2 linked regions of the Syntrophotalea carbinolica DSM 2380 genome follow. Each later gene encodes a partner of the first gene's protein in a complex. Links are inferred from orthologs where the notes say so. Each region holds a gene or a part of one and is shown on either strand. Other genes may lie near its edges.

Region 1 (2,964 bases):
AATCGTATCGATGGCGCGACAGCGATATCCATGCCTTACTCAAAGACTTGCCTGTTGAAGCGCTTCTGTACGGTATGGCGATTACCGAACATGAAGAAGCCCGTCGCACTATTTCTCATTTCATTACGCACCTTCGTCATGTGAAATGCCTTTTGCGGGGGCACGATCTGCAATCTTTGGGATTGGCGCCCGGACCGATTTACCGGGAGATCTTCGATGCGTTACTCGACGTGCGTCTGGACGGGCAGGTCGTCACGCGTGAGGATGAATTGCAGTTCGTAACAAATCGCTATGTGGAGAAAATAGAGGAAAAACCCTCGAGATAAGGTCCTTGGTTGACTCTTCGTCCGGTCCTTTGCTACAAGGGACTGTTAAAATCTTTTTTATTCTGGATGAATATGGATCTGTTTTTTCAAAAATTGTCGATTATCCTGGTGCCGGGTCTGCTGGCCATCACCGTGCATGAGGTGGCTCATGGCTGGGTTGCGGAACGTTTGGGGGATCCGACCGCGCGCTTGCTCGGTCGCCTGACCCTTAATCCCTTCAAGCATGTCGATCCTATCGGCACCTTGTTGCTGTTTTTCATCGGCTTTGGCTGGGCGCGTCCGGTACCGGTCAACCCCGGCAACCTCAAAGACCCGCGTCGCAATATGATGTGGGTAGCTCTTGGCGGTCCGACAGCCAATCTGGGATTGGCTTTATTGTCCGCTCTGGTTCTGCGGGGACTTGGACCTTTGTCGGGTGCGGCGGCGCATGGCGGTCTGGCTCTGGTGGTCGATCCTCTGGTGCTGATGGCGGCATTCAGCTTGTATGTCAACGTCATTCTGATGGTGATAAATCTTATGCCGATACCGCCGCTGGATGGAGGCCGGGTGTTGATCGGTCTTTTGCCGGAAAAACCCGCTGCGGCTGTGGCACGGCTCGAGCCTTTCGGGTTTTTCGCGGTTATCCTTCTGTTCTTTTTCTCGCCGTTGTCGGAACGTGTACTTTTGCCGGTAGTGGTGTCTGTGACATCCGTGCTTGCGGGTCCGCAATGGTTTCTGGTGCAGAAAGTCTTCGTCATGCTTTTCAGGTCGTAAGCCATGTCCTACCAAGTCGAGCTTGAGGTTTTCAAGGGACCCCTGGATCTCTTGCTGCACCTTATTAAAAAGCATGAGATGGATATCTACGATATCCCCATTGCCGAGATTACCGCGCAATACCTTGCGGCGCTGGATACCATGAAATCCCTGAATCTCGATATTGCAGGCGAATTTCTGGTCATGGCCTCGACGCTTGTACATATCAAGTCACGCATGCTGCTGCCGCTTGAAGTGGATCCGGAATTGGAAGAGGACGATGTCGACCCTCGGGCGGAACTTGTTCAGCGGTTACTTGAATATCAACGTTATAAAGAGGTAGCCGTGGCCCTGGATGAATACGATATGCTTGGGCGCGATGTATTTAATCGTTCCTGTCATGATGCGGCAGCGGATGAGGCGAATGACGGCCCATTGCAGCCCGTCGGTGTTTTTGAACTGGTCAACGCCCTGCAGGAGCTACTTAAAGAATCGCCGCCCGAGCGGGTTCATGAGGTCGTTCGGGAACGACTTACGGTTGCCGAGCGCGTGAGCATGCTGTTGAAGCTTCTGAAAGACAATCAGAGTCTGGCCTTTGATGCCTTGTTGCCCGAACTGCCTGATCGCGAGGAGCTGGTGGTTACCTTTCTGGCCATGCTGGAGTTGGTCAAATTGCGCATGATTCGCATTATGCAAAATCAGCGCTGTGGAGCCATCTGGCTCTTTTCCGCGATGTCCGACTCGGTCGGTGAATTGCCGCTCCAGGATGAGACTTTTGGATACTGTTGAGCTTAAAGCCATTATTGAAGCGCTGCTTTTCGCTGCTCCGGGGCCCGTTCGCCTTGAGCAGTTGGCATTGGCCGCCGATGCCGACCCTGCACGGGTGGCACCTCTGCTGGCAGAGCTCGAAACCGAATATCTTCGGGCCGGCCGGGGTTTCGTGCTGGTCGAATTGGCAGAAGGGTATCAACTGCGCACGCGGCCGGAGCATGCAGAGTGGGTGCGACGTCTTCATAGCAGCCGCCCGACGCGTCTTTCCCGCGCAGCACTGGAGGCCCTTGCCATTATTGCCTACCAGCAACCGGTGACGCGGGCCGACATCGATTATCTGCGCGGTGTCGATTCCGGTGGGGTTGTCAAGAGCCTGCTGGATAAACGGCTGGTGCGGATCGTGGGAAAAAAAGATGTCCCGGGTCGCCCCTTGTTGTACGGTACCAGCAGGGAGTTTCTGGAGTTTTTCGGTCTGCGCTCCCTGAGCGACCTTCCAACGCTCAAAGAGTTTACGGAGCTGACCAAGGAAAGCGAAAGTTTACTGTTCGATTTTGACGCCGGCGCCGGCGGGGCAACGGCATCGTCCGAACAAGCCTGACGGCTGTGGCGCAAATCTGTCATTTCTGTCGCCGATCATCATGGTGCGGCTCGCACCCGCCAATATGAGACGGTCAGGCATTCACCCCCCCCTGTCTGCAGCGTGGATTGATTGTACCTTGGCGAGCGGGAGCTTATATCCAGGTTGATCCTGCTTGCTTTCGGGATACCGCGCCGAGCGGAATAGAATAAAGAGGATCATGAAACAACGATTGCAAAAACTTATTGCCGCCGCCGGACTGACTTCCCGGCGCAGGGCCGAGGAGTGGATCGCCAATGGCCGGGTAACGGTTAACGGTCGGGTGGCCGAACTCGGTGCCCAGGCGGATCCTGATAAGGATCGCATCCTGGTGGACAATCGCCCGTTGCCGCAGGCCGAGGAACCCGTGTGTGTGCTTTTGCACAAGCCGGTCGGTTATGTCACCAGCCGTCGGGATCCGCAAGGCAGGCCCGTGGTCACCGATCTGTTGGGCAAATTCCGGGCCCGCCTGTTTCCAGTGGGGCGTCTCGATTTGAATACCGAGGGCTTGTTGTTATT
Region 2 (4,132 bases), 1.2 Mb from region 1 along the record:
CGGTGATGGGCACCACCAATGTCTGCGTATCGCGGGTGGAGATGACGACCTCCTGCAGATCATCCTCGCCAATCCGGTCGAGCATGGCACGCAAGTTGCCGAGAATTATCCCTTTGTGAGCGCCCACCAGCCTCAGGTCATAATCGTCCATGGGACCGACCTGATCGACCGCCTCGCCCTCCCAGTCGGCGATGATGGCGCCAGTGGCGCCGGGAACACTTCCCACAAGTTCCAGAAGAACAGATTTAAAAGGCATCGCAAATCCTCAATCAGTCATGCAGCTGTACGGAAACCAACTTGGAAACCCCCGGATCTTCCATGGTAACACCATACAGAATATCGGCCATCTCCATGGTGCGCTTGCTATGCGTAATGACTATAAACTGCGACTTGGATGACATCTCGCGCACCATTTCATTGAAACGCTGAATATTGGCTTCATCCAGCGGTGCATCGACTTCATCCAGCACACAAAACGGTGATGGTTTGATCAGAAAAATGGCGAAAATCAGTGCAATGGCGGTAAGGGCTTTCTCGCCGCCGGACAACAAACCGACACTCTGCAATCGTTTGCCGGGCGGTTGCACCGCAATCTCGATCCCTGTTTCGAGCAAATCGTTTTCATCGGTCAGCATTAATTCTGCACGTCCGCCGAGAAAAAGTCTCGGGAAAATTTCCTGAAACATGGCATTGACCTGATCGAACGTTTCCCGGAATCGCTTGCGGGTTGTGCGATTGATCCTGGCGATAGCGGTTTGCAGCCCTTCCAGAGACTCCTGCAGGTCTTGGTCCTGTTGACAGAGAAACTCCCAGCGCTGTTCCAGCTCGCGGTATTCATCGATGGCCATCAGGTTGACCTCGCCGATGTTTTCAATACAGCGACGCAGTTCCTCCAGCCGATGTTCGGAGGCAACCGGATCAAAGGCCTCGTCCGGGACAACCGCGTCGCCCTGCGACAAGTCGAGCCGAAAACGCACCTCGATATCCTGACACAGATGCGCAATCTCCATATCTATTTCGCGGACACGCATCTGCAGTGAGGAGAACTGCTCCCTGGCCTGCTGCAACTGCCCCCGCACGACCCTCAAACTCTCCTCATGAGCATCCACCTGCTGCTGTTGCTGGCCGAAGGAATCTTTCAGCCGGTCCAAGCGCTCCTGCTGCTCCTGGCGTCGTGCATACAGCACCTCCAGCTCCGTCTGCAACTGTTTACCCTCGGCCTGCAACCGAGCTGTCTCGGCAGCGGCTTGCTGCTGGCCCTGCTCCCGCTGGCGCAATTGCCGCTCGAAATCCTGCCCGGAGACGGTAAGCTGTTGCAATTGTCGACGACCGCCTTCCTGACGCTCGCGAAGTTCGGCCAGAACGACTTTCAGGGATGTCACTTTTTCGCGCAACGCTTCCTGGCCCCGGCGCCAAACCCGCAATTCTTCTTCGCATCGGGCGACGGCCGTTTCCTGCTCAACACGCGCCTGTTCAAGTCGGCTGCAACAGGCTTCCGCCTCGACTTGTTGGCGTTGCAGTGCATCGCCTTCCTCCCTGAGTTGATCATTTTCGAAGGAGGTAATATCCAGACGCTCGTCTATGCGCGTAAGTTCCTGCTGCGCTCTCCCCAGATCCTTTTCAGCTGCGGTACGTTTCAACTCCAGGGCATGCAGTTCCTCGCGTAAATCCTCCTGCATCTGTTCGGCGGCGCCCAATGCGGCCTTTTGGTCGACCCGCTGCTGCCGCAACCGGGCAAGATCATCATCCAAAACAGCTTGTCTGGCCTTGAGTTCCTTGATTTCCCGTTTTTGCGACAAAAAGCTGTGCCCAAGCCCTTCCCGGGCGCCCCCGCAAAGGATCCCACGGTGATTCAGACAATCACCCGCAGCCGTCGCCAGCGTTAACCCTACCGGCAAAACGGCATCCAGATAAGGAAGCAGATCGTCGACCAGAAACACTCCCTGGAGCAAAGGCATGACCTGCGAGGCCACTTCCGGAGAACACTGAACGACCTCGGCCAATGGCCGGCCGTGACCAAAAGTCACCTCGAATTCAGCAACATCAGGCAGCACCAGAGCACCGCGCCCCCCGCCATCTCTGAGCAACTCCAACGCCCGGAGGGCATCCTCGGGGTGCCGCGTCACCAAAGCCTGCAGCCGATCGCCAAGCACTGCCTCGAGAGCCACCTCATACGCTTCCGGCACCTCCAGCAAATCGGCCACCATCCCGATCATGCGGGCGCGCAGCTGCGTATCCTGCAACAGAAGCTTGACGCCGGCACCGTACCCCTCGAGGTTACGCTCCATCTGCTCCAAAGATTGCAGTCGGGAGCGGCACTCTCCCAAACGCCCCTGTCCTTCGAGCAACAGGCGCTCATTCTCCTCCAATTGCCGCCGGGCAACCAAGGCTTGCTCCCGGCTCTGCTCCAGCGTCTGGTCCAGTTCATCCCGCTGAGTGGCAAAACGCTGCAGACTCTGCTCACAGGAGGCGACCGTTTCGGCGGCAATGACCCGATTCTCCTGTAATTGAACCGATTCGCGACGCTGCTGGCCACGACGCTCATCCAATCCCTGCAAACGACGGCGCGCATCTTCCAATGCGTGGCGGCTTCGGGACAACTCATCCATGCGCGCATACAGGTTCCGGCGTGCATCCTCCAGACTGGCCACCCACTGGCGCTCTTTATCCTGCTGCTCCTCCAGGCTTGCAGCCTCGCGCTCCAGCACCGAGGATCGTTGTTGATACTCTTGCGCCAGAGCACTGCCGGCGGCCGTCAACTCTTCGATTTCGGCAGCAATTTCCTGAAGCCGTCGGTGAAGGTCCTGCTGTTCCTGACTATGCTGCTGTTGCTGACGCTCCAGATTCTGCAAAGACTGCTGACCAAATTCGATGCGCCCCTCGACACGTTGCAGCTCACCACTGAGATGAAACACACCTTCCTGGCACTGGCCAAGTTCTTTCTCGGCCGCAACCTGCACCAGCCGCAGCTCCGACAGCTCCAGTTCCAACTGCTGGAATCGGCTCTCCAGCGCAACGACCTGCTGCCGGGCACGGGTTTCATCGTGGCGATGCTTGTCGCCGTCAGCCACCAGCTCGGCATAACGACACCGCGCAAAACCGATTTCGATCTGTTTTTGTTCATCGCGGTAGTTGCGGAACTGCTCCGCCTTGCGTGCCTGCCGTTTCAGAGCCCCCAGCTGACGACGCACCTCGCCGATAATATCCCGTAATCGCAGAAGGTTCTGGCGGGTAGCGTCTATTTTACGCAGAGCGGTCTTTTTGCGGGCTTTGAATTTGCTGACCCCGGCCGCCTCCTCGATAAGAAACCGTCGTTCCTCCGGTTTGGCATTGAGTATCTGACCGACCTTACCCTGTTCGATAATGGAATATGCCCGGGCCCCGATACCAGTATCCATAAAGAGTTCGGAAATATCGAGCAACCGGCAAGGAGCCTTGTTCAGTAAATACTCGCTGTCGCCGTTGCGATAGAGTCGGCGCGTCACCATGAACTCGGCATAGTCCCGTACCGCAACCGGCCCCCGCCCCTTCTCGTTGGAAAAGACCAGGGACACCTCGGCCATCCCCACCGGTTTGCGCTTTTCGCTACCGCCGAAAATGACGTCCTCCATGGCCCGCCCACGGAGGTTTTTGGGACTTTGCTCCCCCATGGCCCAACGTATGGCATCGACCACATTGCTTTTGCCGCAACCGTTCGGACCGACCACAGCGGCAATGCCGGGGCCGAAATCGAGGGCCACCCGATCAACAAACGATTTGAATCCTACGATTTCGATACGCTTGATCTGCATATGCGCGCGCGGACATCCTCTCTGGTAAAGACCTGTCGATAACGCGGCATGTTAACAATCCGCAAAAGCCATGTAAAGCAGTTTGCTGGCACACGATTTTGGCGTAACACGCCGTCCGCTACCTTTCCGTACCCATACTTTTATGTATTGTTGTCCGGCCAGGTGTTTCAGGCAGCTTGCCTGCAGAACAAACTAAGGCTATGATGAGCAGCTATGGCTATAATTACCCTCACTGAACAGGACGCGGGACAAACCGTTCTGGAGACCCTTCATGCGCGCATACCAGCGGCGCCACGCTCCTACCTGCGCCAATTGCTGCGTAGCGGCAAAATTCGCTGCAA

Evidence for each region. Proteins that work in one complex are often made in the same cells at the same time.
Region 2: the proteins of PCAR_RS18615 (region 1) and smc are in contact, whole or in part, in a crystal structure (PDB 3ZGX), measured with the Bacillus subtilis proteins. The link is inferred for Syntrophotalea carbinolica DSM 2380 from one-to-one orthologs.

Annotation. Positions count from the first base shown.
Region 1 is NC_007498.2:1,519,736-1,522,699, forward strand. The notes cover bases 70-2,964. They hold PCAR_RS18615 (segregation and condensation protein A), read left to right. Parts: upstream 70-1,082; coding sequence 1,083-1,847; downstream 1,848-2,964. Other genes in these bases: PCAR_RS07320 (CBS domain-containing protein), read left to right, coding at 70-326; PCAR_RS18610 (site-2 protease family protein), read left to right, coding at 399-1,079; scpB (SMC-Scp complex subunit ScpB), read left to right, coding at 1,834-2,427; PCAR_RS07340 (pseudouridine synthase), read left to right, coding at 2,627-2,964. Outside these bases: more of PCAR_RS07320, read left to right, coding at 1-69. UniProt on the Bacillus subtilis protein: Participates in chromosomal partition during cell division. May act via the formation of a condensin-like complex containing Smc and ScpB that pull DNA away from mid-cell into both cell halves.
Region 2 is NC_007498.2:2,764,857-2,768,988, forward strand. Bases 70-4,132 are described here. They hold smc (chromosome segregation protein SMC), read right to left. Parts: upstream 3,792-4,132; coding sequence 270-3,791; downstream 70-269. Other genes in these bases: PCAR_RS12890 (roadblock/LC7 domain-containing protein), read right to left, coding at 70-256; PCAR_RS17995 (RluA family pseudouridine synthase), read left to right, coding at 4,005-4,132. In the rest of the region: more of PCAR_RS12890, read right to left, coding at 1-69. UniProt on the Bacillus subtilis protein: Required for chromosome condensation and partitioning.